DNA from 3 places in the Vibrio sp. THAF190c genome. Region 3 is predicted to be linked to each of the others. Evidence: predicted binding sites of a transcription regulator. Region 3 holds the regulator's gene; each other region holds the start of a gene.
What was found. Region 3 encodes MetJ, which represses methionine synthesis genes. Its sites were predicted from a motif close to TTAGACNTNTANANGTCTAA; they were not measured.

Region 1: the regulator MetJ is predicted to act here: its motif matches at 3,991-4,010, upstream of metA (homoserine O-succinyltransferase).
Region 2: the regulator MetJ is predicted to act here: its motif matches at 6,593-6,612, upstream of metH (methionine synthase).

Annotation. Positions count from the first base shown of each region.
Region 1 covers NZ_CP045338.1:1,806,522-1,817,354, forward strand. Annotated here, with positions in the region: gene FIV04_RS07990 (hypothetical protein) at 227-412, shown strand; gene FIV04_RS07995 (M20/M25/M40 family metallo-hydrolase) at 816-1,922, shown strand; gene FIV04_RS08000 (hypothetical protein) at 1,993-2,244, opposite strand; gene FIV04_RS08005 (DUF3859 domain-containing protein) at 2,871-3,293, opposite strand; gene FIV04_RS08010 (ATP-binding protein) at 3,380-3,748, opposite strand; gene metA (homoserine O-succinyltransferase) at 4,034-4,975, shown strand; gene pilW (type IV pilus biogenesis/stability protein PilW) at 5,152-5,886, shown strand; gene rlmF (23S rRNA (adenine(1618)-N(6))-methyltransferase RlmF) at 5,984-7,147, opposite strand; gene FIV04_RS08030 (YgjP-like metallopeptidase domain-containing protein) at 7,151-7,648, opposite strand; gene FIV04_RS08035 (glutaredoxin family protein) at 7,776-8,012, shown strand; gene FIV04_RS08040 (LysR family transcriptional regulator) at 8,478-9,350, opposite strand; gene FIV04_RS08045 (MFS transporter) at 9,460-10,665, shown strand; gene FIV04_RS08050 (DUF1415 domain-containing protein) at 10,775-10,833, shown strand, end outside.
Region 2 covers NZ_CP045338.1:312,706-323,538, forward strand. Annotated here, with positions in the region: rRNA gene FIV04_RS01460 (16S ribosomal RNA) at 1-324, shown strand, start outside; tRNA gene FIV04_RS01465 (tRNA-Ile) at 391-467, shown strand; tRNA gene FIV04_RS01470 (tRNA-Ala) at 508-583, shown strand; rRNA gene FIV04_RS01475 (23S ribosomal RNA) at 879-3,767, shown strand; rRNA gene rrf (5S ribosomal RNA) at 3,861-3,976, shown strand; tRNA gene FIV04_RS01485 (tRNA-Asp) at 4,018-4,094, shown strand; tRNA gene FIV04_RS01490 (tRNA-Trp) at 4,153-4,229, shown strand; gene FIV04_RS01495 (sodium:proton antiporter) at 5,208-6,491, opposite strand; gene metH (methionine synthase) at 6,661-10,338, shown strand; gene lysC (lysine-sensitive aspartokinase 3) at 10,402-10,833, opposite strand, start outside.
Region 3 covers NZ_CP045338.1:3,032,774-3,043,606, reverse strand. Annotated here, with positions in the region: gene cytR (DNA-binding transcriptional regulator CytR) at 31-1,035, opposite strand; gene priA (primosomal protein N') at 1,270-3,471, opposite strand; gene rpmE (50S ribosomal protein L31) at 3,795-4,013, shown strand; gene FIV04_RS13760 (malic enzyme-like NAD(P)-binding protein) at 4,222-5,508, shown strand; gene metJ (met regulon transcriptional regulator MetJ) at 5,689-6,009, opposite strand; gene FIV04_RS13750 (O-succinylhomoserine (thiol)-lyase) at 6,219-7,403, shown strand; gene FIV04_RS13745 (bifunctional aspartate kinase/homoserine dehydrogenase II) at 7,403-9,814, shown strand; gene metF (methylenetetrahydrofolate reductase) at 10,092-10,833, shown strand, end outside.

The DNA of each region.
Region 1 (10,833 bases), 1.2 Mb from region 3:
AGAACCGTTAGCGTATGTATAAAAGTCGTCATAGGCAAGAAAAAGCATCAGCTTTACCAAGCTCTACACATCTTCGTTACTCAATCATCAAGCTAAATACAGTACGCAGGACACACTCTGTACAATTTCCATACAGAAAAGCGCCTAGCCATTGATTTAGATCAAGTTTAACAAGTATGTGATCAATTAGCCTAAAATTCGTTAAGCAAATGTTAAGGAGAGCAATATGGAACTAAAACAAGACCCGAGATGTTATACCGATGTGTGTGTCGATGGAAAATGGTTCCACTATGACCACTGCAGCACTCGTGCTTATATGTTGAAAGGTGGCGCATCAGCCGTCTTTGAACTAGAAAGAGAGCCATCTACTGAAACTGAGCTCGTTGAGCTGCTACAAGGAATAGCTAAATAGGGGCTTCAAAGATGGAGCTGTCTCCGTAATCGTTAATACCTACTAAACATCAAATTGTGCTCTGACAGCAAACTTTATTTCCTCCAAGTAAGGTTTGCTGTCACTCCCCCTCCGCAACTCAAGAGCAGTTAATAAACAGATCCGTTCAACAATGAGTTTATCACTGTCATCTTTATTCAATTAGCACATCAATTGCTGTCTTAAATTCACACTGGTGATATCAAAGCTCATTCCTACAACCGCCATAAATTGCTACTCAGTTTTTTTAGAAATCTGGACGATTCAGAGCATTTTCTTGATTTAACTCAGACAATGTACCGCCTAGTTGGCGTTATATTGAATTTCCTGTTCCTACAGACCACTATTTCAGAAGAAAAAGTGGTCATCATAATGAGAGTTATAAATGACCCAAGTTAATGAGCAACGTCTAGTTGAGCACTTTTGCGATCTAGTAAAAATTGACAGTGAATCACGTAATGAAAAAGCGATAGCTGAAGCACTAGCTGAACAGCTAGGTGAACTTGGCTTCACCGTTCACAAACTGCCTGTACCAGAAGAAGTTTCAAACGGCTTCAATATCTACGCACGCTTAGAAGGTTCACTAGAAGGCAGCACCGTATTTAGCTGCCACATGGATACTGTCACGCCGGGGATTGGTATTGAGCCAATCATTGAAGACGGTATCATTCGTTCCAAAGGCAATACCATTCTAGGTGGTGATGACAAATCAGGCATCGCTGCGATTATGGAAGCAGTACGTTGCATCAAAGCAGAAGGGATCGAGCACCAAACCATTGAGATCGCATTCACTGTTTATGAGGAAGGCGGTCTGTTTGGTTCATTAAACTTTGATATGTCTTTCATCCAATCAGACAACGCAATTGTACTGGATACAGGCGGTCCTATCGGTACTATCGTTAACGCTGCACCAGGCCAACAAAAAATTGTCGCTAAGATTAAAGGCCGCCCTGCCCACGCAGGTCTAGCGCCAGAAGAAGGCATTAGTGCAATTCAAGTTGCGGCTGACGCTATCACTAAGATGAACTTGTTACGTATCGATGAAGAAACCACAGCGAACGTTGGTATTGTTGAGGGCGGACAAGCGACCAACATCGTAATGCCAGAACTAACGGTTGTCGCTGAAGCGCGTTCACTGAATGGTGACAAGCTAACTAATCAAGTTAACCACATGATCTCTACTTTTGAAGAGAGCGCTAAACAGTTTGGTGCAGAAGTTGAAATAGAATCAACTCGTGCATACGACGCGTTCGTTATTGCTGATGACCACCCGCACATCCTGTCAATTAAATCAGCATTCGACAAATTGGGCGTTACCGCTGCAACTAAGGGTACTGGTGGCGGTAGTGATGCAAACAACTTTAATGCGAAGGGTTTAACTACCGTTAACCTATCAACCGGTATGGCGAAAGTACATACAACTGATGAGTACATCGCAGTTAAAGACATGGTTTCTATCACCGAGTTTGTTATTACCTACGTAACGCAATAAACCAGATAGAAATTAAAAAAGCCAAGCATCATCGCTTGGCTTTTTGTTATCTGGAAAACATGACGCTAAGTTATTTGTGAGAAGACTCCATCATTGTCATCACGTCTAACGCTTCTTCGATATCTTTAACGGCTACTCGATTGCCTTCCTCTAACTGAGCAAAAACAATACTCAAAAAGTCATTCTGATTAAACAGCTCTTCATTGCTCGTATATCTCTTAAGGTACGAATCTTTTAGCTGCTCTGCTTTCATTCTATTCTTGGAATTAGCAACAAACACCACGATCGCTAAAGCGATAGCTAAGACAAGAATGTACAACATTAAATTTCCTTTCTTGGTTTGATTTCAACCTCTAGCGAGGCCTTTGAGAATATTATCAATAATTACAGTGTGGGTTCTTTGTCAGATGCTCGAAGTGTGCATTCGCCCCAGTTTTGGAGCGTTTATGTGCTCTTAACCTGTGACCACAATCATCACATATGAAGTGTGTTTTATGACGTATCTTTAATGCCTCATCTATGGTGATAGGCTGGTTGTCGTCTGCATTTATTGCCGTGAATATGTTCTTGGTGGTCTTTTTCGCTTTTTTAACGCTCGTACGAGATTGGTCTATTAATTGACTGCTACTGATTGTTAGGGGGCCAAACAGTGCGGTTTCTATCGTTATCATATTTCACCCATAAAAAGAGGCACATAGAACCTTTAACGCTCTACTTTGGTGAGGGTGTAGTATCCATATTGCTTTCGAGACTCTCTATTATTTATAGAAAGAAAGAGACTCTTTTATATCAATGAGGTAACAAGGGTTTAAAAATCAAAAGGTTAAGAAGAAGTGTAAAGCCACCTAATTTAGATAAGATATGTTCATTCGAGCAGAAACAACAAAGCCAAGCGTGGCGGCTTGGCTTTGTTATTTGAATGGAGCTTTGCGAATCTAAGACAATAGCTTAGAACCCTCGCCTTTTCCAAAACTGACCTTCATCTTTCGCAACTAAATCAAAGGTTCTATCGGCTATCACTCTCCCCTTAAGCTCAACGGTCATTCTCCATTTACCGATCTTATTGTCGATAGGCGCCCAAATCGTATCGCCGAGATAAAAGTCCCAGTCATTGCTTCCGACATACTCTTCACCGTCGAATGGCTCGAGTACTTCTCCTTTGTCGGTGGTGATGTTTGGGTGATAGATGCAGTATCGGATCTTTTCACCTTTGGCTTTCTTGATGTTGATGATATACCCAAACTCCACATCGATTTCGGCTTCTACACGATGAGTGAATTCCTGAATCTTTGGTAGGTCTTTAGATTTTGAATCCCAAGTCGAGTAGATACCATAAGAAGTCATATCCACGACAACAGAACGTTTTGCCATTGTTCATTTAACCTTTGACTGTTTTCTTCATTTGTCTTCATACAACAAGACACTTTGGGTCATCGAATTCGATGATGAAGATTTTATTATTCTTGCCAATCTTTCTTCATGCGTGCAACCACAGACTCCGGCACTCCGTGAATATTGCCATACTGTTCACGGCACACCTCAATAACCAGTTCAGCACCATGTTTGCGCGCCATGTTTCGATACGCCTTCATCTCCCATCGCTTAACGAACGTGTTCGAAACTACTACATCACGACCTTGTTTTAGGACATCTTCCGCACGATTTTGACACCACTCATGTGCTTTGGGGAGTAGTTCGGGATCGAAACAGTAATCACCGTCGCTATTCACAAAGTACATGTCGGCTTCTACGTGGAATGCGTCGAGAGATTTTGCTCTTGTTGATTTGCCAGAACCAGGCAGACCTCGAATTAAGATAAGTTTCAAACTGGTACTCACCGATCATCAAAAATAGAGTGAAAGCAAAATGTTAACGTATCTGAGGTCAAAAGCATAAACCTAGATCATTAAGCGCTGTTTTAAGCATCAAACGTTCACTAGTGTGTATTCAATTGTCCCAACATAGGTTCTGTAACCTCATAGATGAGCAGGTACCCGGCGGATTCAATAACGAAATATTTACAAAGGTGCGTTTTGTATGTCGACAAGCGTCACAATATATTATAGATTCAGAAGTATAGACGTCTAAATATCTAGCTTAGGGAGAAAGCTGTGCCTATTCGCATTCCAGACCAATTGCCAGCGAGCGATGTTCTTCGTGAAGAAAACATCTTTGTTATGCCGCTATCAAGAGCATCGACACAGGAAATTCGTCCACTTCGAGTCTTGATCCTCAACCTAATGCCGAAGAAGATTGAAACTGAAACTCAATTTTTACGCCTATTGTCGAACAGCCCGCTACAAGTGGATGTCGAGCTATTACGTATCGACGATAGACCAAGCAAAAACACACCAACTGAGCACCTTGATAACTTTTATCGTCAATTTGAGATGGTAAAAAACCGCAACTTTGATGGACTGATCATCACAGGTGCGCCACTAGGTTTGGTTCAGTTTGAAGATGTGATTTACTGGGATCACCTGAAAACCATCATGGAGTGGGCTAACAAACACGTTACCTCTACCCTTTATGTTTGCTGGGCGGCTCAAGCAGGCTTGAAACTGCTTTACGATCTACCGAAACGTACTCGTAAAGAAAAGTTATCTGGTGTTTATCATCATGAGATTCATAACCCGTACCATCCAATCCTGCGCGGCTTTGACGATACCTTCTTAGCACCACACTCTCGCTATGCTGACTTCTCACCAGAATACCTATCCGACCATACGGACCTCGATATTCTGGCGACATCTGACGTCGCTGGTGTTTACTTAGCAGCGACAAAAGATAAACGAAATGTGTTTGTGACTGGGCACCCGGAGTACGATGCACATACGCTTCACAATGAATACGTTCGTGACCTTGGCGAAGGGATGGAGCCGGTAATACCGATTAACTACTACCCTAACAACAATCCTGATAACAAGCCTATTGCTAGTTGGCGTAGCCATGGTCACCTGTTGTTTTCAAACTGGCTAAACTATTGCGTTTACCAACAAACGCCATACGATTTGGATCATTTCAGCGAAGAAAACTTCACCAAGGACGACTGATTCATCTGAACAGACCTTTGAAACCAATGCGTTTATTCGAGCCGTTAGTCACCTCTCTATTTTGAGTTGGTAACAAGCGGCTTTTTTATGGCGATTGGGTCGCATTAGCTCGCCTTTTTGCCAACCAACCATTCGAGTTCTCCTATCATGTCTGTGAATTCATAAGGAGCCTCTCAATGCCTTCACCCAAGTTAGCCAACTTATCCCCCTTCATACTATTAATTGCGCTCAGTGGATGTGTGTCAGTAACAGAAGGTGAACCACAAAGAGTTGAAGCCGATCCTATTGCAATGTCTGAGTCTCGAATCGCTCTCGGGCTAGGTTATATGGATCAAGAAAATATGGTTCGTGCACGAGAGAATCTTGAATTGGCGATTCAACACGCCCCTCGCTACTATCGTGCTCGCCTATCGATGGCACATTATTATGAAAAAGTTGGAGAAACCGACGAAGCGAGAAAGGAATATAAAACAGCGCTGAGACTAGACTCGAACAATGGTAACGTTCTAAATAACTACGGTACCTTTCTCTGTAAGCAAGGCGATTATGCTCAGGCCGACCGATACTTCAACAAAGCCATTAACCAGCCCTTTTACTACTTAGTTTCGGCAAGCTATGAGAACGCTGGCTTTTGCGCACTAAAGTCAGGTGATAGCAAAAAGGCTAAGTACTACTTCACACGCGCTCTCGACCACGAGCCAAACCGTATTAAATCAATACTGCAATTGACAAAGATCGAGGTATCACAGCAAGAGTTTCGAGAAGCAAGATTGCGCTTGTTTAAGTTCCACCAGCGATATGGGTATCAAATCCCCTCTTTACAGATCTTAGTAGAGTTGGAATCAAAAGCAGGTAACAAAGCTTTACGCGACAAGTATCAATCTATGCTTGATGAGATGAAAGTCTCTTAAGATAAATCGACGTTCATTAAAAAAGCCGACGACTGAATATTATCAGCCACCGGCTTCCATTATTGTTCTACTTCGGCAAAACAGTAGCCTACTATAGTCACTTCAGCGAAATCCAAGTCTGGCGTTGCGACTTATCCATGAAGCTCCAAGCGACAAAACGACTGATTTTTTGTCCTTGCGCCATCTCAACGACTTTAACCTCTTTCGCGTTAAGCTTAACCAGTTGATCCTTTAATACGGCGACGTTTTCCTTTTTGGAAATCAGAGTTGTGAACCATAGAACTTGCGTAGCAAACTCCAAGCTCTCCTTTGCTAAACCAGTGACGAATTTAGCTTCGCCTCCCGGACACCATAGCTCTGCTTTTTGGCCTCCAAAGTTAAGATCGGGCTTGCTTTGCTTACTCGCCATTGCACTCGGACGCGAAACCTTCTTGTCGAATTTACCCTGCTTTTTTGCACGATTCGCCGCAAGGTTATCGAGTTTTCGCTGAGTCCCTTTCTGCGCTTCTTCTAAAGAGCTGTGGAATGGCGGATTACATGTTGTGACGTCGTAACGTTCATTTTCCTTAATGATCCCTTTAAAGAAGGCTGTTGAGTCATGTTGTAATCGACAGTGAATCTTACCTTTCAAGTTAGGGTTGCTTTCAGCAATAAAGTTAGCAGCCTTAACCGAGACAGGATCCACGTCACTTGCGTTGTAACGCCATCCGTACTCCGTAGTCCCGATGATTGGGTAGATACAGTTTGCTCCTACCCCAATATCGAGGGCTTTAACCTTATCATGTTGGTATGGCTTGCCCTGACTTTCACTATTAAGCAGATCAGCAACTCGATGAATGTAATCAGCGCGTCCCGGGATCGGTGGGCACAAGTAGCCAGCAGGAATATCCCAGTGTTGAACACCATAGTGATGTGCAAGCAAAGCTTTGTTCAGAAGCTTCACAGATAATGGATCAGAGAAGTTAATTGTCGATTCACCAACAGGATTCTTCACCAACTGGTCTTTCAGATCAGGTAGAGCTCTCACTAAAGCATTAAAGTCATATCGCCCACGGTGTTGGTTTCGTGGGTGCAAACCGCTTTTGACCTGTGGTTTCTTTACCGTAGTTTGACTAGATTTCTTTATTGCTTTGCTTTGCTTACTAGACGTGGCACGTTGCTTTGATGACGCAGGTTTTTGGCCCTTAGACATCTTAGCTGATGCATTTTTTTTATCATTTTGATTTTTAGAGGCAAAGTTGCGTTTAGGTTTCTGATTCATCGTTTATTTCTTTAAGTCTAAATAGATCATAAACAGGCGAGCATCCAATTCTAATTGGTGATACTCAGGCTCCATATGACAACATAGCTGATAGAAGGCTTTATCGTGCTCTTTCTCTTTGATATGTGCGAGTTCATGAATCACGAGCATTCTTAAGAGAGGCTCTGGTGCATTCTGAAACACACTGGCGATACGAATCTCATTCTTAGATTTGATTTTTCCGCCATGGTTCTTAGCCACATACGAATGCAGGCCCAATGCATTGTTGATTAGGTGGATTTTGCTGTCGTATACCACTTTACTGATTGGTGGCGTCTTCTTCATATAACGGTTTTTAATCCCCATCGCGTAATCAAACAGCGCTCTCTCGCTCTTGATAGTATGGTTTTCGGGATAGCGGGACTCGAACCATTTTACCAATCGACCGGACTCAACCATTTGTGTCACAGGATCAATAATGTGTTGCGGGTAACCTTGAATATAACGCAGTGATGGGTGCATGAAGCTATGCCTTAAAAGAGCTCTTAAGAGAGGACACAAACCAAAGCCGTGTAGTGTAACTGATCACACTTTTCTATTCACCTTAGATTCGCTACACTTTGCCCAGAACCATCAAGAGAGAACCGAAATGAAACGTGTTGTATTGTACGTAGCGGATAAATGCCCTCATTGTAAAGACGCTCAACGCTACTTAGATTCAAAGAACATCACCTACCGCCTGACCAACGCAAAAATGCAGCGTGGCCGTAAAGAGTTACAAGCAATGGGCGCTCGCTCAATCCCAGTACTTAAGATTGGCGACCAAATCATGGTTGGATGGAATCAGAAAAACTTCGACAAGATGTACAACGCCAACTACAACTAGAATCGAGTCGGTTTAAATTGCATCATAAAAAAAGCCCGCATAATGCGGGCTTTTTTGTGCAAGTAATACACAAAAATATAAAAATTGTAGAATCAAATCAGCCTTTAATTTTAAAGACAGCGTTACATTTAACGCATTTGTATTTCGCTTTAATACCCAAAATTTTATCAAACAAAGTTCTGTGTACTCTTACTACTTGCTGCTCTTTACATTTACACTTCATAGAATCTGATCAATATAATGTCAATAATTTGAACTATACGTAATCATTACTGAAAGTAAACCAAATTTACATTTAATCCCTAAAAATCAATAGGTAATCGGTAAAATTGAATATTTTATTCATATAAATTATGTGACATTTAGCCAATAACAATCAAAAATTTAATGGTTATATAATTCATCCGCAAAATATCTGATTTTTACAAAACAACCCTCGCGACTGTTTATTGACACAATTGTTGGTTAAACATACTGCTTAACAAATTCAATAAAGGTTCTATCTGCCTTCGATAAATACCCTTCTTTTCGCCATGCTAACGATAAATTAAGTTTTACTGGTTCACTAAATGGAATACCCACAACATCCGATTCATATTCAGTCACCAAACTCAGCAAAGCGGTTATTGCGAACTCCTGTTTTACGATCGACAAAATCATAGGTAACAAATTCGTTTCGAAGGCGATGCTCATGTCAAGATCGTGTTTCACGCGCATTTGATCAATAAAATCTCGATGAAAATATCCCGACTTAAACATGATCAAGTCTTGCTCAAAGAACTGCTCAAAGGTCAGACTTTTTTGGGCCGCGAATGGGTGGTCTTTACCAACAACCGCCAACATTTCTGAGGCCAGTAGATGGTCTGTTTCTAGATCTTCGGGCACGTTATCATGGTTCACCACACCGATATCGAGCTCACCATTAAGCAACATCTCTCTAATTGAGGCGGTACCAGCATCTATCATGGTGATTTTGAGGTTTGGGTACTGACTTTTAAACGCCATAACCACTCTTGGAAAAAAGTAGCTTCCCATCATGCTTGGCGCGCCCAATCGTACTTCCCCCTTTTCCAACCCCTTCAGCTCATTCATCGCCAGTTGAGCATCTTCAAATTGTTGTCCAATACGTTTGGCGTGCTCGTACAGCACTTTTCCCTCTTCTGTTAACGTCACCTGCTTATCTCCCCGTCGGAATAACGTGAGTTCAAGGGTTTGTTCGAGCTTTTTTATAGAGATACTTAAGGCTGGTTGTGCGATATGAAGCGACTTGGCGGCTTGTGTGAAGTTGCCGTGATCGGCAACCGCTAAGAAATGACGAAGAGATTTTGATTCAAGCATGTTAATATAAAAAATATATTGAGATGATATTTTTAATATATTTCTTTTATCAAGGATGAGTTGATACTTTGTTCACAAGTCGGTAAATAAATAATACAAGGTTCACCTCATGTTTGACGCAGGCACGCCACAATACAGAAACATCACCCGTTCATTGGCGATTGGCTCGTTTATTATTTTTTGTAACCTCTATGTCTTCCAACCCATTCTTCCTCATATGGCGGAAGTGTTCTCAGTTAGCGAAACTCAAGTTAACTGGTTATTCGCTGCGACTACACTCGGTTTATCATTCAGCCTTGTTCCCTGGGCCATCGCATCAGAAAGCTTCGGCCGAAAACCTATTATTCTACTTAGCCTCTTTTTAATTCCGCTAGTTGGTCTCTCTATGGTGTTTACTTCAACGTTATGGCAACTGGTTGCGACACGCGCAATCATGGGGGTTGCAGTTGCTGCCTTTGCTGGCGTCGCCGTTGCGTATATGGTCGAAGAGTTAACACCTAGAGCGTTTGCTATCGCTATTGGTGGCTATATTGCGGCCAACTCGCTAGGTGGGATTTTTGGACGTGTGATAGGTGGGCTCATCACTGACTACTTCGATTGGCATGCAGCTATCCTCTTTTTTGTGGTGAGTTCATCTATTGGTGCTCTCTATATCGCTTGGAAACTGCCAAATCAACATGGATTTAAGCCGCAGAAAGGTCTGTTCTTTCACCACAACCGAGCAGTGATCACTCACCTCAAAAATCCAACACTTTGGACAGCGATGCTCATTGGTGGTGCTAACTTTGCCCTATTCGTTAACTTATATTCCGTAATGGGGTTCAGGCTTGTCGCAGAACCTCACTCGCTTGCGGTCAGCTTGGCGTCGTTGATCTTTCTTTGTTATCTAGCAGGGACGCTTAGCTCCAAGTTCTCTAGTCGCTGGACACAAAGGTATGATCCGCTCGCGGGTATCGCTCTTGGCGCAAGTATCAGTTTACTCGGCATGCTTGTCTCTGCCGTTGAACAGATCCCCTTCATGATTGCTGGTCTTCTATTAATTAGCTTCGGCGCTTTCTTTGCCCACACACTCGCATATGCTTGGGTAAGTCAAAAAGCGACCAAAGCAAAAGCGACCGCAACTGCGCTTTATCTCGTTCATTATTATATTGGCGGTAGTTTGGGTGGGTTCCTGCTACTGTATTGTTGGCAACACTTCGGCTGGAATGGCGTTATGGTAGGAGGTTCATTGTTGTATGGCTTGATCTTCATCTGGCTCTATCAACTTCACCACCATCGCGAAACCAAACCTGCAATGACTCAAGCGCAAGTCTGAGAAACACTTTATTGGGTGTTTGAAAGACCGATTAGTACAGTAACGGCAAATTAGGGTTTTGATTACGACTGATTTTGTTATGCTACGCAAAAATTATTCGGAGCAAGTCATGTCAAACCCATCCTCGAACGATCTTCAGGTTATTCACGACCAAGTTCAACAATGGCT
Region 2 (10,833 bases), 590 kb from region 3:
AGGGCTACACACGTGCTACAATGGCGCATACAGAGGGCAGCCAACTCGCGAGAGTGAGCGAATCCCAAAAATTGCGTCGTAGTCCGGATTGGAGTCTGCAACTCGACTCCATGAAGTCGGAATCGCTAGTAATCGTAGATCAGAATGCTACGGTGAATACGTTCCCGGGCCTTGTACACACCGCCCGTCACACCATGGGAGTGGGCTGCAAAAGAAGTGGGTAGTTTAACCTTCGGGAGGACGCTCACCACTTTGTGGTTCATGACTGGGGTGAAGTCGTAACAAGGTAGCCCTAGGGGAACCTGGGGCTGGATCACCTCCTTATACGAAGATGTTCACGATAAGTGTCCACACAGATTGATACGGTTTAGAAAGTTAAGAGACGATATTGGGTCTGTAGCTCAGCTGGTTAGAGCGCTCGCCTGATAAGCGGGAGGTCGGTGGTTCAAGTCCACTCAGACCCACCACTATCTTTTCCCAGAGATAGCGGTCAATATCGATTTCGTTGGGGCTATAGCTCAGCTGGGAGAGCGCCTGCCTTGCACGCAGGAGGTCAGCAGTTCGATCCTGCTTAGCTCCACCATCTTTAAGCGCATTAGCGATAGTGCTTTTAAACATGGTTCAGAAATGAATCTGCTCTTTAACAATTTGGAAAGCTGACTGATTTAAATAACACAGTTATTTAAATCAAATTAAAAGTTCTCAATGTTTATCCTTTAGATAAACACAACACAAACACATTCAAGTGTCTTGTATTCGATTCAAATTTAATTTGAATCACCATTGAGTCCGGCAAACACGTAATAAGAACTAACCCTTCTTGTTACAACCAAAAACCTTGGTTGTTTACCATACATAAAGACCTCTTCGGGTTGTATGGTTAAGTGACTAAGCGTACACGGTGGATGCCTTGGCAGTCAGAGGCGATGAAGGACGTATTAACTTGCGATAAGCCCAGATTAGGTAGTAAAAACCATTTGAGTCTGGGATTTCCGAATGGGGAAACCCACTTACATAAGTAAGTATCTTGTTGTGAATACATAGCAGCAAGAGGCAAACCGGGGGAACTGAAACATCTAAGTACCCCGAGGAAGAGAAATCAACCGAGATTCCGAAAGTAGCGGCGAGCGAAATTGGATTAGCCCTTAAGCTTTTAATGATGCAGGTGAAGAGTCTGGAAAGTCTCGCAATAAAGGGTGATAGCCCCGTAACCGACACATCATAATCAGTGAAATCGAGTAGGGCGGGACACGTGATATCCTGTCTGAATATGGGGGGACCATCCTCCAAGGCTAAATACTACTGACTGACCGATAGTGAACCAGTACCGTGAGGGAAAGGCGAAAAGAACCCCTGTGAGGGGAGTGAAATAGAACCTGAAACCGTGTACGTACAAGCAGTAGGAGCCCTTCGAGGGTGACTGCGTACCTTTTGTATAATGGGTCAGCGACTTATATTCAGTGGCAAGGTTAACCGTTTAGGGAGCCGTAGGGAAACCGAGTCTTAACTGGGCGTTCAGTCTCTGGATATAGACCCGAAACCAGGTGATCTAGCCATGGGCAGGTTGAAGGTTGAGTAACATCAACTGGAGGACCGAACCGACTAATGTTGAAAAATTAGCGGATGACTTGTGGCTAGGGGTGAAAGGCCAATCAAACCTGGAGATAGCTGGTTCTCCCCGAAAGCTATTTAGGTAGCGCCTCGGACGAATACTACTGGGGGTAGAGCACTGTTAAGGCTAGGGGGTCATCCCGACTTACCAACCCTTTGCAAACTCCGAATACCAGTAAGTACTATCCGGGAGACACACGGCGGGTGCTAACGTCCGTCGTGGAGAGGGAAACAACCCAGACCGCCAGCTAAGGTCCCAAAGTATAGCTAAGTGGGAAACGATGTGGGAAGGCTCAGACAGCCAGGATGTTGGCTTAGAAGCAGCCATCATTTAAAGAAAGCGTAATAGCTCACTGGTCGAGTCGGCCTGCGCGGAAGATGTAACGGGGCTAAGCTATACACCGAAGCTGCGGCTGCACACTTTAGTGTGCGGGGTAGGGGAGCGTTCTGTAAGCCGTTGAAGGTGGTCTGTAAGGGCTGCTGGAGGTATCAGAAGTGCGAATGCTGACATGAGTAACGATAAAGGGAGTGAAAAACTCCCTCGCCGGAAGACCAAGGGTTCCTGTCCAACGTTAATCGGGGCAGGGTAAGTCGACCCCTAAGGCGAGGCCGAAAGGCGTAGTCGATGGGAAACGGGTTAATATTCCCGTACTTCTTACAATTGCGATGGGGGGACGGAGAAGGCTAGGTGGGCCTGGCGACGGTTGTCCAGGTTCAAGTACGTAGGCGGAAGAGTTAGGTAAATCCGGCTCTTTATTAACGCTGAGATACGATGTCGAGCCACTACGGTGGTGAAGTCATTGATGCCATACTTCCAGGAAAAGCCTCTAAGCTTCAGATTGTAAGGAATCGTACCCCAAACCGACACAGGTGGTCGGGTAGAGAATACCAAGGCGCTTGAGAGAACTCGGGTGAAGGAACTAGGCAAAATGGTACCGTAACTTCGGGAGAAGGTACGCTCTTATCGGTGAAGTCCCTTGCGGATGGAGCTGACGAGAGTCGCAGATACCAGGTGGCTGCAACTGTTTATTAAAAACACAGCACTGTGCAAAATCGTAAGATGACGTATACGGTGTGACGCCTGCCCGGTGCCGGAAGGTTAATTGATGGGGTTAGACTTCGGTCGAAGCTCTTGATCGAAGCCCCGGTAAACGGCGGCCGTAACTATAACGGTCCTAAGGTAGCGAAATTCCTTGTCGGGTAAGTTCCGACCTGCACGAATGGCGTAATGATGGCCACGCTGTCTCCACCCGAGACTCAGTGAAATTGAAATCGCTGTGAAGATGCAGTGTACCCGCGGCTAGACGGAAAGACCCCGTGAACCTTTACTACAGCTTGGCACTGAACATTGACCCTACATGTGTAGGATAGGTGGGAGACTTTGAAACCGCGTCGCTAGATGTGGTGGAGTCGTCCTTGAAATACCACCCTTGTAGTGTTGATGTTCTAACGTTGGTCCCTGAATCGGGATTACGGACAGTGCCTGGTGGGTAGTTTGACTGGGGCGGTCTCCTCCCAAAGAGTAACGGAGGAGCACGAAGGTGGGCTAATCACGGTTGGACATCGTGAGGTTAGTGCAATGGCATAAGCCCGCTTGACTGCGAGAATGACAATTCGAGCAGGTGCGAAAGCAGGTCATAGTGATCCGGTGGTTCTGAATGGAAGGGCCATCGCTCAACGGATAAAAGGTACTCCGGGGATAACAGGCTGATACCGCCCAAGAGTTCATATCGACGGCGGTGTTTGGCACCTCGATGTCGGCTCATCACATCCTGGGGCTGAAGTCGGTCCCAAGGGTATGGCTGTTCGCCATTTAAAGTGGTACGCGAGCTGGGTTTAGAACGTCGTGAGACAGTTCGGTCCCTATCTGCCGTGGGCGTTGGAAGATTGAAGGGGGCTGCTCCTAGTACGAGAGGACCGGAGTGGACGAACCTCTGGTGTTCGGGTTGTCATGCCAATGGCATTGCCCGGTAGCTAAGTTCGGAATCGATAACCGCTGAAAGCATCTAAGCGGGAAGCGAGCCCTGAGATGAGTCTTCCCTGGCGCTTTAAGCGTCCTAAAGGGTTGTTCAAGACTAGAACGTTGATAGGCAGGGTGTGTAAGCGCTGTGAGGCGTTGAGCTAACCTGTACTAATTGCCCGTGAGGCTTAACCATACAACACCCAAGGGGTTTTGATGGACTCAAAGATACAAACGCTTGAATGAGTTTGAGAGAACAAGAAACAGCTTTCCGAATTTTAAGAATTTGCTTGGCGACCATAGCGTTGTGGACCCACCTGATTCCATGCCGAACTCAGAAGTGAAACGCAATAGCGCCGATGGTAGTGTGGGGCTTCCCCATGTGAGAGTAGGACATCGCCAGGCTTTAATTTTGGAACCACGTCTAAAGACGTGTTTACCACTGCGGAGTGGTAGTTCAGTTGGTTAGAATACCGGCCTGTCACGCCGGGGGTCGCGGGTTCGAGTCCCGTCCACTCCGCCACTTATTCGAGAGCCTCGCCTAGTGCGAGGTTTTTTCGAATCTACAGTATTGAAATTTTAGGGGTGTAGCTCCAATTGGCAGAGCAGCGGATTCCAAATCCGCGTGTTGGGAGTTCGAATCTCTCCACCCCTGCCATCTTCGAAAGCCTCAGCAGAAATGCTGAGGCTTTTTTCGTATTCGACGGCCAAAAAATAAAACAGCGGATTCTGAGGTTACCAGAGATACATACGTTGAGAGTTAGATTTCAAACATAGTCGAATCCCCGGAGTGCCGCCCAGTCCCCCCAGCCATATTCAAAGGCTCTGACTAACGTCAGAGCCTTTTTGTTTCCAGACACTACAACAATACTATTAACAGAATAGCTGACTCCCTGATCACCAAAACAGCGTGTATTGAGAGTAGCTGTACCAACATAGTCGACCTCTGACTCACTAGCCTAGTTCACCTGCTATATATTAAATTTGGAACAGTGTTGAAAGAGCTAAGCAAATCGCTCGCTTATCCGATCGAGTCTTTGAAGTGTCAGCGCAATCGAGCATCGCCATATTGAAGGCTCTAGCTGAACCCCTAAAGTATTTGTATTTTCTAAAGCTTGTGTCGGGAATTAGAAATTCTCAACTCTGCTGTGTACTGAATCCTCGGTAGGCATGGTAGAGCTTTCCATCTGTTGTTTCTTTGAAGTAGTGTTCAGATAACTAGATGACTGGCTCACCAGTTGTAGAGTTCTATGGAGCTGTGGGCGTTCTTACCTAGGATCATCATAGGCTTTAGCTGACTTCGGAGCTTTTTGTTGTTTAAGAAGTATTACTCCACTCCCAGCCACATGAAGACAATACATCTGTAATCTTCTAACTCCAGCCCTATTTAATTTATAAATGAAGGGATAGTCTGGTGCTATTGAGCGCAAATACTACTTAATCCTTGATTAGCTCTAACTCATTGGTGTCTGAACTATCGAGACAAGGCTGTGTATTTCAAAAAAGTGAGATTTTCAGTTGTTGCTAGGATGTATTAACGCGAAGAGTAAATGAGTAGTAATGATAGTTGGAAGATAGCTTGATAGGGACAGGATAGAGGCTACTTAGGGTGTAGCCTCTATATAGGGTAGGAGTGTTATTTGTTTAACTCTTTTTCTGCGAGCTTAGCTTTCTCAATCATTGGTGTAATCGTTGAGCCTTGAATCAAGATTGAGAACACTACCACTGAGTATGTCATGACTAGGATGATCTCTTTTACATCGATCAGTTTGTCTTCGATGACCCAAATACCTGATGGAATAGATAGAGCCATTGCGAGAGCTAGACCACCACGTAATCCGCCCCAAGTAAGAATCTTAACTGACCATGGGTTGTAGCTTCTAAAGCGCTTAAAGCCAATGTATGACAAGAATACACTTAGGTAGCGAGCCCCTAGCACTAACGGCACAGAGAAAGCCATTAAGATCCAGTCTTCTTCGTGGAATTCGAAAAGTAGCATCGACATACCGATCAGTAGGAATAGCACGCCATTTAGGAACTCATCGACTAGCTCCCAGAAGTGGTCTAAGTGGTCCTCACTCTCTTTTGAGAAACCGATAAAGCGAGTCCAGTTGCCGATCATAATACCTGATACCACCATAGCTAATGGACCTGATACATGAAGTACTTCTGCAAAAGCGTATCCAGCTGTTGGGATACCGATAGTCAGTAACAGCTCCATTGAGTGGTCGTCGGTGTTACTAATCAGGTAATGGAACAGGAGTCCTAATGCAAAACCGTAAACAATCCCGCCAATCGCTTCTTGGATAAATAGCATCGTTACGCTACCTACCGTCGGAGCTTCAGTACCAAATGCAATGGTAAATAGGGTGACAAAGATAACCAGACCAAAGCCATCATTGAACAGCGATTCACCTTCAATTTGGGTCGAAATGCGTTTTGGTGCATCGAGTTTTTTAACGATCGCGAGTACTGCTATTGGGTCAGTCGGTGAAATAAGAGAGCCAAACAGTAAGCAGTAGATAAGATCAAACTGAATGCCGATAACCTGGCAGAATCCATAAAGCACAAATCCAATAAAGAAAGTCGAAAATAGGGTCGCGCCCAATGCGAGTACTGTGATTTCCCACTTTTGATCTTTTAGGTTGGGCAGTTTAATCCCTAATCCACCTGCGAACAGTAGGAAGCCTAAAATCCCTTTGAGTAGAAAGTCTTCGAAATTGATACTTGCTACCGTGTCCGAAGCGATTTCAGACAGCTGAAACCAATTGTTTTGACCTGCAATCAGGATAATCAGTGAAAGCATCATTGAGCCAGCAGTAATGGCGATAGTAGTTTGCATCTTTCCTATCTTGCTGTTTACAAACGCTATCAACATTGCTGCTGCAGATAAAAAGCAAAGTGTGTAGTAGACCGACATTGGATTTCCGATATGTAACAAAATATGAACATGAATTTTCGTCCTCTATCGCTTAAATAGCAAACTGTTTTTTGTCATAGATTAGTTATCAAATTCTCCGTTTAGACGTCTAGACTCCTTTTTAATGTGTGATAGGATGGAGTGATAATTAAAGGAATGAGGCTGTACTGTGGGAAGTAATGTAAAGCAACAGATCGAAGCTCAATTAAAGCAACGAATTCTATTGATCGATGGTGGCATGGGCACCATGATCCAGAACTATAAACTGGAAGAGCAGGACTATCGAGGAGAGCGCTTTGCTGATTGGCATAGTGATCTTAAAGGCAATAACGACCTTTTGGTACTCACTCAACCTCAGCTTATTAAGGACATACATTCAGCTTACTTAGAAGCTGGCGCAGACATCCTTGAAACCAATACCTTTAACGCTACTACCATTGCGATGGCTGACTATGATATGGAAAGCCTCAGCGAAGAGATTAACTTTGCTGCAGCCAAGCTAGCTCGTGAAGCCGCTGATGAGTGGACTGCGAAAACACCGGAAAAGCCTCGCTATGTCGCTGGTGTGCTTGGTCCAACTAACCGTACTTGTTCGATTTCTCCTGATGTAAATGACCCGGGCTATCGAAATGTTAGCTTTGATGAGTTAGTGGAAGCTTATTCCGAATCAACCCGAGCGCTGATCAAAGGTGGTTCTGACCTGATCCTGATTGAGACTATCTTCGATACTCTAAATGCTAAGGCTTGTGCATTTGCCGTAGATACCGTATTCGAGGAGTTAGGTATTACTCTGCCTGTTATGATCTCAGGTACTATCACTGACGCATCAGGTCGTACGCTTTCCGGTCAAACAACTGAAGCTTTCTACAATTCATTACGCCACGTTCGCCCACTGTCCTTTGGCTTAAACTGTGCCCTAGGACCAGATGAACTGCGCCCATATGTAGATGAGCTTTCTCGCATTTCAGAAACATTTGTCTCAGTTCACCCTAATGCTGGTCTTCCTAATGCATTTGGTGAATATGATCTCTCTCCTGAAGATATGGCCGCTCACGTAAAAGAGTGGGCTGAGAGTGGCTTCCTAAACCTCATCGGTGGTTGTTGTGGTACCACGCCAGAACATATTCGCCATATGGCTAATGTGGTCGACAATGTTAAGCCGCGAGCTTTACCTGAGTTAGCTGTTTCATGCCGTCTATCAGGATTAGAGCCCCTCACTATCGAAAAAGACACATTGTTCGTTAATGTTGGCGAACGTACCAACGTTACCGGTTCTGCTCGATTTAAGCGTTTGATTAAAGAGGAGCTTTATGACGAAGCTCTGGAAGTTGCTCGTCAACAAGTTGAGAATGGCGCGCAAATCATCGATATCAACATGGACGAAGGCATGCTAGACGCTGAGGCGTGCATGGTGCGTTTCTTAAATCTATGTGCGTCTGAACCTGAGATATCTAAAGTGCCTATTATGGTCGACTCCTCGAAATGGGAAGTCATCGAAGCCGGCCTGAAATGTATTCAAGGTAAGGGCATCGTTAACTCGATCTCCTTGAAAGAAGGTAAAGAGAAATTTGTTGAGCAAGCCAAGCTGATTCGCCGTTATGGTGCTGCGGTTATCGTGATGGCTTTTGACGAAGTCGGTCAAGCAGAAACCCGTCAGCATAAGCTAGAGATTTGTACTAACGCATACAATATCTTGGTGAATGAAGTTGGTTTCCCGCCGGAAGATATTATCTTCGACCCGAACATCTTCGCGGTGGCAACAGGTATTGAAGAGCACAACAACTACGCGGTTGATTTCATTGACGCGGTAGCAGACATCAAACGCGACCTTCCATATGCGATGATTTCAGGCGGTGTATCTAACGTATCGTTCTCTTTCCGTGGTAACAACTACGTTCGAGAAGCGATTCACGCGGTATTCCTGTATCACTGTTTCAAGAACGGTATGGACATGGGTATCGTTAATGCTGGTCAGCTTGAAATTTACGATAACGTCCCAGATAAACTGCGTGAAGCGGTAGAAGATGTTGTTCTTAACCGTCGTGATGACTCGACGGAGAGACTACTAGATATCGCTGCGGAATACGCTAATAAAGGTGTCGGCAAAGAGGAAGATGCTTCCGCACTTGAGTGGCGTACTTGGGCGGTTGAGAAGCGCTTAGAGCATGCACTTGTCAAAGGTATTACTGAGTTTATCGTCGAAGATACCGAAGAAGCTCGTTTGAATGCCAGTAAGCCACTAGAGGTCATTGAAGGCCCTCTAATGGATGGTATGAATGTGGTTGGTGATTTGTTTGGTGAAGGTAAGATGTTCCTTCCTCAGGTAGTTAAGTCAGCGCGTGTAATGAAGCAAGCCGTTGCACATTTGGAGCCTTTCATTAACGCTTCTAAGCAAGCTGGTTCTTCAAACGGTAAGATCTTGCTCGCTACTGTAAAAGGTGATGTTCACGATATCGGTAAGAACATTGTGGGCGTGGTACTGCAGTGTAATAACTACGAGATTATTGACCTTGGAGTGATGGTTCCTTGCGAACAGATCCTAAAAGTCGCTAAAGAAGAGAATGTCGACATTATCGGTCTATCTGGCCTGATCACTCCATCACTGGATGAGATGGTACATGTAGCTAAAGAGATGGAGCGTTTGGATTTCGACTTGCCACTGCTGATTGGTGGTGCAACAACTTCCAAGGCGCATACTGCAGTTAAGATTGAACAGAACTACAAGAACCCTGTGGTGTATGTGAACAACGCATCAAGAGCGGTTGGGGTATGTACGTCCCTGTTATCTGATGAGCTTCGTCCTGCATTTGTTGAGAAGCTAGATTTGGATTATGAGCGTGTTCGCGATCAGCACAACCGTAAAAAACCTCGCACTAAGCCTGTAACGTTAGAGCAAGCTCGAGCGAATAAAGTCGCTATTGATTGGGAAAGCTATACGCCGCCAGCTCCAGCTAAGCCGGGTGTGCATGTTTATGATGACTTTGATGTTTCGACTTTGCGTCGTTACATTGACTGGACTCCGTTCTTCATGACTTGGTCACTAGTGGGTAAATACCCTGCAATTCTTGAGCATGAGGAAGTGGGCGAGGAGGCAAAACGTCTATTTAAAGACGCCAATGACCTTCTTGATCGAGTTGAACGTGAGGGTTTACTCAAAGCTCGTGGTATGTGTGCGCTGTTCCCTGCGGCAAGTGTTGGCGACGATATTGAGGTTTACACTGACGAATCACGCACTGAGGTTGCTAAGGTTCTTCATAATCTACGTCAGCAAACAGAAAAGCCAAAAGGTTTTAACTACTGTCTGTCTGATTACATTGCGCCAAAAGAGTCTGGTAAGAAAGATTGGATCGGTGCCTTTGCCGTAACAGGTGGTATTGGAGAGCGTGAGCTTGCTGATGCATACAAAGCTGCGGGCGATGACTACAACGCCATCATGATCCAAGCAGTAGCTGACCGACTTGCTGAAGCATTTGCAGAGTACCTACATGAGCAAGTACGTAAAGATATCTGGGGTTACTCCGCCGATGAAAACCTATCAAATGATGAGTTGATTCGTGAGAAGTACCAAGGCATTCGTCCAGCACCGGGTTATCCTGCATGTCCCGAGCATACTGAAAAAGGCTCATTGTGGGAGCTACTGAAAGTGGAAGAGACGATCGATATGTCTTTGACGAGTAGTTATGCGATGTGGCCAGGTGCATCAGTATCGGGTTGGTATTTCTCTCACCCTGATTCACGCTACTTTGCAATTGCTCAGATTCAGCAAGATCAAGTAGATAGCTACGCTGATCGCAAGGGTTGGGATTCGCTTGAAGCCGAGAAGTGGTTAGGTCCAAACATTAACTAAGATCGACTAGAAAGAGAAAGGGTTGCCATTGCGCAACCCTTTTTTGTATCTATTTGATTGGTTTTACTCTTGTTCAAACAACTCTTGGTGAAGTTTCTGAATTGCCGAACGAGAAACCGATTCATGCACTAGGAAACAAAGGTTGTGTGGACTCGCTCCGTAGCAGATCATGCGTAAGTTGAAGTCTTCAAGAGTGCTGAATACCTGCTTAGCATAGCCCTTGCTCTCACTCATATTGTTACCAATAAGCGCAACAAGACATAGGTTGTGTTCAACTTCTACTGTACATAGCTCTTCAAGCTCTTTGCGTACAACTTCAGGCAATTCCGGAGCACCACCAGAAGTGTCTGTTTGATCGAGTGTCAGAGAGACACTGATCTCTGAGGTTGTAATAAGATCAACAGAGATCTTATGCTTAGCGAGGATCTCAAATACTTTCGCCAAGAAGCCGTATGCGTGGAACATGTTCGCACTGCGCAGTGTAACCATGGTTTG
Region 3 (10,833 bases):
GCCGCAGATTTATGAGTCTATTTTCATGGGTTAAATGCGTGGTGGCGCCGTACTTCCACGAACGACCAGTTTCGCTTCAAGCAGACGAGAACCAGCTTGAACATCATTGCCTTTGAGCATATCAAGCATCATCAGCATCGCCTGACGTCCAATCTCGTAGCGAGGCTGAGAAATCGTCGTCAACGGTGGATCGCAGTATTGTGCGAATTGAATATCATCGAAGCCGACAATAGATAGATCGTGCGGGACGCGTAGACCTAGTTTCTTCGCTTCTTGAATCGCACCAATTGCCATCGCGTCATTGTGACAGAAGATAGCAGTTGGTTGCTCTGGCAGTGCAAGTAGTTGGCGAACCGCTTGAGCACCCGCTTCAAAGGTAAAGTCACCGACCGTGCTGTAGGCTGGGTTCATGGTAACTCCTGCGCGGCGCAGTGCTTGCTGATAGCCTTGTTGACGGAATTGACAGAGGGTAGCCGATGTCGGGCCTGAGATCTGAGCAATGCGCTTATGACCCAGCTGAGCAAGGTAGTTCACCGCTTCAAATGCCGAGGTCAGGTTGTCGATGTGTACCGTTGGCAGCTCAAGCTCTGGAGCGAATTCACACGCCATAACCATTGGTGGCAGGTTTTTCTGCTCTGCTTTGCTGACATCGAATGGGTGGTCAGTTCCGAGTAGTAGCATGCCGTCTGCTTGCTTGGTGAAGACCAAGTTTACAAACGAGCTCTCACGTTTTTTCTGTTGTCCGCTATCACCTAGAAGAACCAAGTAGTCGTTTTCAACGGCAGCGTCTTCAATACCGCGAATGATTTCAGCGAAGTAGGGATCACAGATATCAGGAACGATGGTGATGATGGTTTTAGATTCGTTGCGACGTAAGTTTCTAGCTAAAGTGTTGGGTGAGTATCCAGCTTCGAGTACCGCTGTTTCAACTCGCTTTCGAGTGGTCACCGATACTTTTTCAGGGTTCATTAGCGCTCGTGATACCGTCGCTGTTGAGACACCTGCCAACTGGGCAACATCCTTCATTGTCGCCATAAATTAAACCCTCTCTAATTCCTTTATTGCCTCTGACTAAGGCGTGAATAATTATATAATTGATTGATATTATGAAAGTGTTGCTAACACTTTTTTTATTGCAATATTTTATGTGTTTAGCCGATACAAAGTTACGGCTAGATTAACAAAAATCACATGACTAGTGTGAAGTTGCTCACGATAAATATGAAATTTCCGTGAATAAACCTATCAGTAATTTTAAGCCAGTAAGGTTTAGCTGAGATCTTGCGGCTCAATGTCGAGCGACCAACGTACCTTTTTTGCGAGTGGCAACATGTTTATCGCAGGTTTTGCACTCATGAGTAATTTCTGCATAAGTGAGCGAGTTTGGGTTTGCAAAATCAACTGCCAACGCGACTTTCCAGCACGCTTGGCCAGCGGTGCTGGAGTGGGCCCAAGTACCATACAGAACTGATCAAATAGTGGGTGCGACTCTAAGGTGTGGCGCACCTGTCTTAAAAACTCTTCAACAAGATATGGGTCATTGGCTTCCGCGCGGAATAGCGTCATAAAGGTATAGGGCGGTAGCATCGCTTGTTTACGTTCGGCGAGCGCTGTCTGAGCAAAGTGGTTGTAGTCTTTGTGCAGCAGTGCCTGCAGCAACCCGTGTTCTGGATGATGAGTCTGCAGAATCACTTCACCAGGCTTACTTGCACGTCCAGCACGGCCTGCAACTTGAATAAACAGCTGAGCCAGGCGCTCGGAGGCTCGAAAGTCGCTGCTGTAGAGAGAACCATCAACGTCGAGCAGCGCTACTAGAGTCACGTCCGGAAAGTGGTGCCCCTTAGCAAGCATCTGGGTGCCGATCAGAATCTGATACTCACCACGGCGAATCGATTCTAATGCATTCTCTAGGCTGCCCTTGCGACGGGTACTGTCGCGGTCAATTCGTATGGTTTTGTATTCAGGGAACAACTGCCCAAGCTGTGTTTCTAGCTGCTCGGTGCCGACACCTACGGTCACTAGATTAGCCGAGCCACACCCTTGGCAGTTATGAATGATATGCTGCTGAGAGCCACAATGGTGGCAGCGCATCTCATTACTGTATTGGTGATAGGTGTAGTAGGCATCACAGCGCTTACACTCTGCCGTCCAACCGCAGTCATGGCACATCAATGCTGGAGAGAAGCCACGACGGTTTAAGAACAGCATCACTTGGTTACCGGACTTGAGGTGTCTTTGCATCTCAGCAATCAATGAGGCCGATAAGCCGCTCTCAAGGTACTCCCCCTTAACATCCAGAACCTTGTTAGTGGTTGGTACGGCTGCACCCGCACGTGAGCTCAATGTCAGATGGCCATACTTGCCAACTTGCGCGTTGTGTAGGGTTTCAAATGCAGGGGTTGCTGAGCCAAGCACAATTGGAATCTGCGCTTTGTGGGCGCGCATAATCGCCACATCACGAGCATGGTAGCGTAAGCTGTCTTGTTGCTTATATGACGCGTCATGTTCCTCGTCGACAATAATGATGCCGAGGTCAGCAAACGGCGTAAACAGAGCCGAACGAGTGCCGATCACAATGCCTGCGATCTTATCGCGAGCAGATAGCCAAGCGTTTAGGCGCTCAGAGTCATTTAACCCTGAATGCACGACTTCAATCGGTACGTTAAAGCGTTTTTTAAAGCGGTTGATGGTCTGCGGGGTCAGGCCGATTTCAGGAACCAAAACTAAGGCTTGTCTGCCTTGCTCTAGCACCGGCTTAATCATATTTAGGTAAACTTCTGTTTTGCCCGAACCCGTAACACCTTCTAATAGGAAACAGCCAAAGTCGGTTTGGCTATTGACCGTGGCAATCGCGATCGCCTGCTCTTCGTTGAGCTTTGGCTTGTCTTGGTCGTTTTCAAGGTCGCTTGGCCATGCATAACGTGTCGGTTTTTTCTCGCGGGACTCTATCCAACCTTTCTCTTCAAGGGTTTTGAGTACTGAGCTTGAGATCTCTTGGTCAATAAACTCTTGATGCGGTACTGGGCCATTTTCAAGCAAGTGCATCACTTTGGCCTGTTTGACTGCGCGTCCAAAGCCTTGCATCAACTGATCTTTACCCTGTGATGTGATTTGCCACTCGACCAGTGTCGCGAAGTCTGCAGGTTTTCCTTTACGCAATGCGCTTGGCAGGGCGTTAGCAAAGGTTTCGCCCAATGGGTATTGATAGAACTGGCTGCACCATACTAACAAGGAGTATACCGAGTCAGGCCATACAGGTTGATTGTCGAGTAGGGCTTTAATAGGTTTAAGCTTGTCGAATTCAAACTCAGACTCATTGACCAGTGCAGTGACAATGCCAGTCAGAGTCTGGCGGCCAAAAGGAACCGAGACGCGCCCACCAATGATAGGAAACAAATGACCTGGGATTTTGTAGTCAAACTGTCTATCTAAAGGGACTGGCAGAGCCACTCGGGCAATCGTTGGACGCATAAATTCGCTTGTTAATTCTGGAGAGTGCAGGGCGACCAGTCTAAAGGATAAGGACGCTAAATTCGAGAAGCAGTTTGTTTGCCAAAGTCGGTGATGGAGTTATGCAAAGCATAAAAAGGCAATAAAAGAAGAAATCATGCAATAGTGGCGAAAAAATCATCCAAACTGGTTGATCCTGCCTCACAGATTCATTACTATACGGCGCCTTAAAGGTATGGCTTCATCACGTTTTCGTGAGATGCGGTGTCTTTAATCTATTTTTTAACAACGTGTGGTGTCCGGCTTAGAATCGGATGGCGACACGGCCTAATTGAGGTTTTCCCATGAAAGTTGGTATCCACCCAGAATACAAAGCTGTAACAGCTACTTGCTCTTGCGGCAACACATTTGAATTCAACTCTACTCTAGGTAAAGATTCTATCCACCTAGACGTATGTGACAAATGTCACCCATTCTACACTGGTAAGCAACGTATCGTTGATACAGGCGGCCGTGTAGATCGCTTCAACAAGCGTTTCGGTGCTCTATCTAGCAAGAAGTAATTCTCGCTTAGTAGATATGAAAAAGGACACTTCGGTGTCCTTTTTTGTTATCTGGCGTTTAGTAATTTCAACTGGGCACTGGTCTTATTAGTAGTGAATTCTCGTTTTTTAATGAGACAGGGGGCTTTACCACCTAGGAACTTTGAAGTACATCCATTAATATAAAATGGATTCCCCCAAATAATAATATTCTAGGAAACCTACACCCATGTCTGATGACACTCTCCAAGCTCAATCTGAAGAACTATCACCTCAAGAACAATTCCGTCAGCAAGCTCTTGATTATCATGAGTTCCCAATTCCTGGCAAAATTGCCGTTGAACTGACAAAGTCTGCAAATTCTGCAGAAGATCTGGCCCTTGCTTACAGCCCAGGTGTGGCTGAGCCAGTTCGTGAAATCGCACAGAACGTGGATAACGTTTATAAGTACACAGGTAAAGGCAACATGGTTGCAGTTATCTCTAACGGTACAGCGATTCTTGGCCTAGGTAACCTAGGTCCTATTGCTTCTAAACCAGTAATGGAAGGTAAAGCGCTACTGTTTAAGCGTTTTGCAGGTTTAGATTCTATCGATATTGAAGTAAAACACCGCACAATCGATGAGTTCGTAGATACAGTAGCGAACATTGCCGATACATTCGGTGGCATCAACCTAGAAGACATCAAAGCACCAGACTGTTTTGAAATTGAACGCCGCCTAATCGAGCGTTGTGATGTTCCTGTATTCCACGATGACCAGCATGGTACTGCGATCGTAACAGCTGCGGGTATGCTGAACGCGATTGAGCTTCAAGGTAAGAAGCTGGAAGAGTGTAAGATTGTTTGTTTGGGTGCAGGTGCAGCGGCAGTTGCATGTATGGAACTGCTGATCAAGTGTGGCGCACAGCGTGAGAAGATCTACATGCTGGACCGTAAAGGTGTGATTCACACTCGTCGTGACGATCTGAACGAATACAAGCAGCTGTTCGCGAACAACACTGACAAGCGTACTCTAGAAGACGTGATTGAAGGTGCAGACCTATTCCTAGGTGTATCGGGTCCTAACCTGCTACCAGCAGAATCACTGAAGTTGATGGCTGACAAGCCGATCGTATTCGCGTGTTCTAACCCAGATCCAGAGATCAAGCCAGAGCTTGCTCACGAAGTTCGTAGCGACCTTATCATGGGTACTGGCCGTAGTGATTACCCGAACCAAGTAAACAACGTTCTGTGTTTCCCATTCATCTTCCGTGGTGCTCTTGATGTTCGTGCAAGCGAAATCAACGATGCAATGAAGCTAGCGGCAGTGGAAGCGATTCGTGAACTTGCGAAAGAAGAAGTACCTGCAGACGTACTAAAAGCAGCAGGTGCTGATGCACTTGAGTTTGGTAAAGGCTACATCATTCCTAAGCCAATGGACCCACGTCTATTGCCTCGCGTGGCAAAAGCAGTTGCTCAGGCAGCGGTTGATTCTGGTGTGGCTCGTATTGAGATGCCAGCAAACTACATGGCGTAGAAGCATATGGCATAGAGACTGGATGGCGTAATCGTCATTTAGTAGAGCGAAGAGAATAATAAAAAACCGACTCATCTGGAGTCGGTTTTTTTATGCCTGAAATTCATCCTGGATGATTTCGGCAATCAATATGGCTCAGCTAAAGCGAATCAAATGTTGAAGGTAGTGACTGAGTTATGATTATTCTTCGTCAAACGCTTCGAACTCGATACCCATCTCTGTCATCAGCTTTTTCACTTCAGCTGGGATATCGTCTGGGCGGTCTTTACGCAGGTCTTCATCTGTTGGTAGAGGCTGGCCAGTATATGCATGCAGAAAGGCTTCACATAGCAGCTCACTGTTTGTTGCATGGCGTAGGTTGTTAATCTGGCGGCGGGTACGCTCGTCAGTTAGAACCTTTAACACTTTTAGAGGGATAGAAACTGTAATTTTCTTTACTTGTTCGCTTTTCTTTCCATGCTCAGCATATGGGCTTATGTATTCACCATTCCAGTCGGCCATTGCGTACCTTCATCACTTTAGTTGTTAGATTAAATTAATAGGGATGATTTTAGCGGGATTTACCGCCATAAGCAAAGACATATAGACGTCTAGAAGTGTTGACGTCTCATTCTTATGAAAGTAAAGTGAATAACATATATCTAACACAGCCGCAAAACCCCGACAAGCCGCTGTGATTCTCAGACGCCAAAACCTGTAAGGAAACACCTATGAGCAGCCGGAAACCAGCAACCATCGCCGTACGTACTGGTATCGAGTCAGACACTCAACATCATGCCGTTGTTCCACCAATTTATCTGTCGACTAACTACGGTTTTCCCGCTTTTGGTGAAGTGCCTAAGTATGATTACACTCGCTCAGGTAACCCAAACCGTGGCTTGCTAGAAACAGCCCTGTTTGAATTGGAGTCTGGTAAGGGGGCAGTTGTGACCAACTGTGGTACTTCTGCATTAAACCTTTGGGTTTCCGCTTTCCTTGGTAGCGATGATCTGATCGTGGCACCACACGACTGCTACGGTGGTACTTATCGTCTTTTCAATACACGCTCAAAAAAGGGTGACTTTAAGGTTCTGTTTGTCGATCAATCGGATCAAGCCGCATTCGATGCAGCGATCGCACTCAAGCCTAAATTGATCTTGCTGGAAACGCCATCAAACCCATTGGTGCGTGTCGTCGACATTGAAGAAACCTGCCGCAAGGCAAAAGAGGCGGGTGCGCTGGTGGCGGTGGATAACACCTTTTTGACTCCTGTGTTCCAAAAGCCTCTAGAGCTTGGTGCTGACTTTGTTATCCACTCAACGACTAAGTACATCAATGGTCACTCAGATGTGATTGGCGGCGTAGTGATTACTAAAACCGAAGAGCACGCTGAAGAGCTGGCTTGGTGGGGTAACTGTATTGGTGCAACGGGGACACCATTTGATAGCTACATGACGCTACGTGGTATTCGTACACTAGGTGCGCGTATGCGTGTTCATGAAGAGAGCTCTCGTGAGATTCTAACGGCGCTACAGAAACAACCATTAGTTGATACCATTTATCACCCGAGTCTGCCTGAGCATCCGGGTCATGAGATTGCTAAGAAGCAGCAGTCTGGTTTTGGGTCTATGCTGAGTTTTGAATTTGCAGGTTCTTTCGAGGCTCTTAAGCACTTTGTTGGTGAGCTAGAGCTGTTCTCATTGGCAGAATCGCTTGGCGGTGTTGAGAGCTTAATTTGTCACCCTGCTTCAATGACACACCGTGCAATGGGTGAAGAGGCTCTAGCGGAAGCGGGTGTATCTCATCAGCTGCTAAGACTGTCGGTAGGCCTTGAAGATGCAGAAGACCTAATTGCTGACCTTGAACAAGCGTTTGCTAAAGCACAGCAGTTCATCGATAACGGGGAGAGCAACTAATGGCTAACTTTCGCCAATTGCATAAATTTGGTGGTAGCAGTTTGGCAAACCCTGAGTGCTATCAGCGTGTAGTGAGTATTCTCAAAGAGTACTCTAGTGAAACAGATTTGGTAGTGGTGTCTGCGGCAGGCAAAACCACAAACCGATTGATCGAATTTTTAGAAGCGCTGGAGAAAGATGGACGCTTGGCTCATGAGTGTCTGCAATCTTTGCGTCAGTTCCAACTAGAGCTGGTTTCAGAACTATTAGAGGGCGAAGTAGCAGAGCAGTTAACTGCAACCCTACAACGAGAGTTTACAGCTTTAGGTGAGTTAACCGCACCATTGAATGAAGCACAAAAAGCGTCTGTGTTAGGCCATGGTGAAGTGTGGTCGTCCCGCTTACTAGCGGCGCTTTTATGTCAGAGTGATCTTCAAGCGGTAGCGCAAGATGCGCGTGACTTTCTGCGTGCTGAAGCGGGTGCTCAGCCAGAGGTGGATCGCGCTCGCTCATACGCATTGATTAAAGAGTCTCTCGCCCAACACGCTCATTGTCGCGTAGTGATTACCGGATTTATGGCACAAAACAGTGTCGGTGAAACGGTGCTTTTAGGTCGTAATGGCTCAGACTATTCCGCAACCGTAATTGGTGCATTAGCGGAAGTCGATCGTGTGACTATCTGGAGTGATGTGGCCGGTGTGTATAGTGCTGACCCTAGGTTGGTTTCTGATGCATGTCTGTTGCCTTTGCTACGTCTAGATGAGGCGAGTGAACTTGCACGTCTGGCGGCACCTGTGCTTCACAGTCGTACTCTACAACCTGTCGCGCAGAGTGCGATGGATCTTAGCCTACGCTGCAGCTATCAGCCTGAGTCTGGCTCTACTCAGATTGAACGTGTATTGGCGTCGGGACGCGGTGCAAAGATCATCACGTCTTTAGATGATGTACTACTGATTCAGCTTACCTTTGGTCATGGCCATGACTTTGAGCGCCTTGAGAGTGAGGTGCTTGAGGGGCTTAAGCGCGCTCAGCTCGAGCCACTGGCTTACGAGCTGCAAGCGGACCAAAACTGTTTGCGTCTCGCCTACACTGAAGAGATTGCGGGTGGAGCGCTTGAATATCTGCAAGATCATGCGATTGAAGCGGAAATCAAACTTAAAGAGGGTTACTCACTGGTTGCTGCGGTAGGTGCTGGTGTGACTAAGAACCCGAATCACTGCTACGGTTTCTACCAACAGCTAAAGAGCGCACCGGTTGAGTTTATCTCAGAGTCTCAATCTCGTTTGAGCTTAGTGGCCGTTGTTCGTAAGTCGGAAACTGAAACCTTAGTGAAAGGCATTCACTCTCAATTGTTCCAAGCTCAGAAGCGCGTTGCGATTGCGCTGTGTGGTAAGGGTAACATCGGCTCAAGCTGGCTATCACTGTTCGCTGAGCAAAAGGTTGAGCTAGAAAAGCGTCGCGGCATGAACTTCGAGTTGGTTGCGGTGGTGGATAGTCAAACTTATTGGTACGACGAACAAGGTATCGATGCTCGTGCAGTCGTCGATCGCTTTGGTGACGAGGCAGTCGAGTATTCGGACGGCGAGTGGTTAACCAAGTTAGGTTCAATTCAAGGCTATGATGAAGTGGTGGTATTGGATGTAACGGCGAGCAAGGTACTGGCTGACAAGTATTTGGACATCGCTCAACAAGGTATCCACCTAATCTCTGCCAACAAAGTCGCGGGCTCTGCATCGAGTGATTACTATCATCAGGTACAAGACGCGTTCGCGAAGATCAGCCGCCATTGGTTGTACAACGCGACAGTAGGTGCAGGCTTACCGATCAACCATACTGTACGTGACTTGCGTGAGAGTGGTGATGACATCATTGCGTTATCAGGCATCTTCTCTGGCACTCTATCTTGGCTGTTCCAACAATTTGATGGCTCAGTACCATTTAGCGAGTTGGTGGACCTAGCGTGGCAGCAGGGCTTAACTGAGCCAGACCCTCGCTCTGACCTTGATGGCTCGGATGTGATGCGTAAGCTGGTTATTCTCGCGCGTGAATCCGGTCTAGATATTGAACCTGAGAACGTCAAAGTGGAATCTTTGGTACCGGAAGAGCTGCAAGATCTCTCTGTCGATGACTTCTTTGATAAAGCATCAGTATTGAGCGAAGTGCTGGCTGAGCGTCTAGAGAAGGCTCAATCGCAGCATAAGGTACTACGTTATGTTGCACGCCTTGAGAAGAATGGTAAGGCAACGGTAGGTGTAGAAGCGCTATCGAAAGAGCATGCTCTGGCGAACCTGCTGCCATGTGACAACATCTTTGCGATTGAGAGTAAGTGGTACAAAGATAACCCATTGGTGATTCGTGGTCCTGGTGCAGGACGTGAGGTAACGGCCGGTGCGATTCAGTCTGATTTGAATAGAATGTCGAGCTTATTCTAAAACTCAGATCGATGGTTTGTAAGCGTAAATAGCATACTATCCACTAAGATAAATAAGGCTGAAAGCACAATGTGTTTTTCAGCCTTTTTTGTACGTTATTATTGCTTTGCGACCCACTTATCGACTTGAAGATTCCTCACGATCAACTTGAGAAAAATTCATAATGGATCTGTTGACATTAAATCGTATTCAATACATTCTGTGGACATATAGACGTCTAAACGTCGGTTTAAAGGTTTGAGATTTTAGTGGTTGAGTTGGCCACAGGGAGAGTAAGATGGGATACACGCACGCAAGTCATATAGACGCTTTGAATCAGAACATTGCTGAGCTTTCTGACAACATCAATGTGTCATTTGAGTTTTTTCCGCCAAGCAATGAGAAGATGGAAGAGACACTGTGGAACTCTGTACACCGTCTGAAAACACTACAACCTAAGTTTGTATCGGTGACTTACGGTGCTAACTCTGGTGAGCGTGACCGTACCCACTCAATCATCAAAGAGATTAAAGACCAGACGGGTCTTGTTGCAGCGCCACACTTAACGTGTATTGATGCAAGCCGTGAAGAGTTGATTCAAATCGCTGACGATTACTGGGCGAACGGTATTCAAAGTATCGTTGCACTGCGTGGTGATATTCCTCCAGGTGGCGGTGCGCCAGAAATGTATGCTTCAGACCTTGTTAAACTGCTTAAAGCTCGTCATGATTTCGATATCTCAGTTGCGGCTTTCCCTGAAGTTCACCCTGAAGCGAAGAGCGCACAAGCCGATCTACTTAACCTAAAACGTAAAGTTGATGCGGGTGCTAACCGTGCGATTACTCAGTTCTTTTTTGATGTAGAGAGCTACCTGCGTTTCCGTGACCGCTGTGTGGCTGCAGGCATCGATGTAGAGATCGTTCCGGGCATTCTACCTGTATCTAACTTTAAGCAAGCGTCTCGCTTTGCGGCGATGAACAATGTGAAAGTACCGGGTTGGATGGCGAAGCAATTTGAAGGCTTAGACGATGACCCAACAA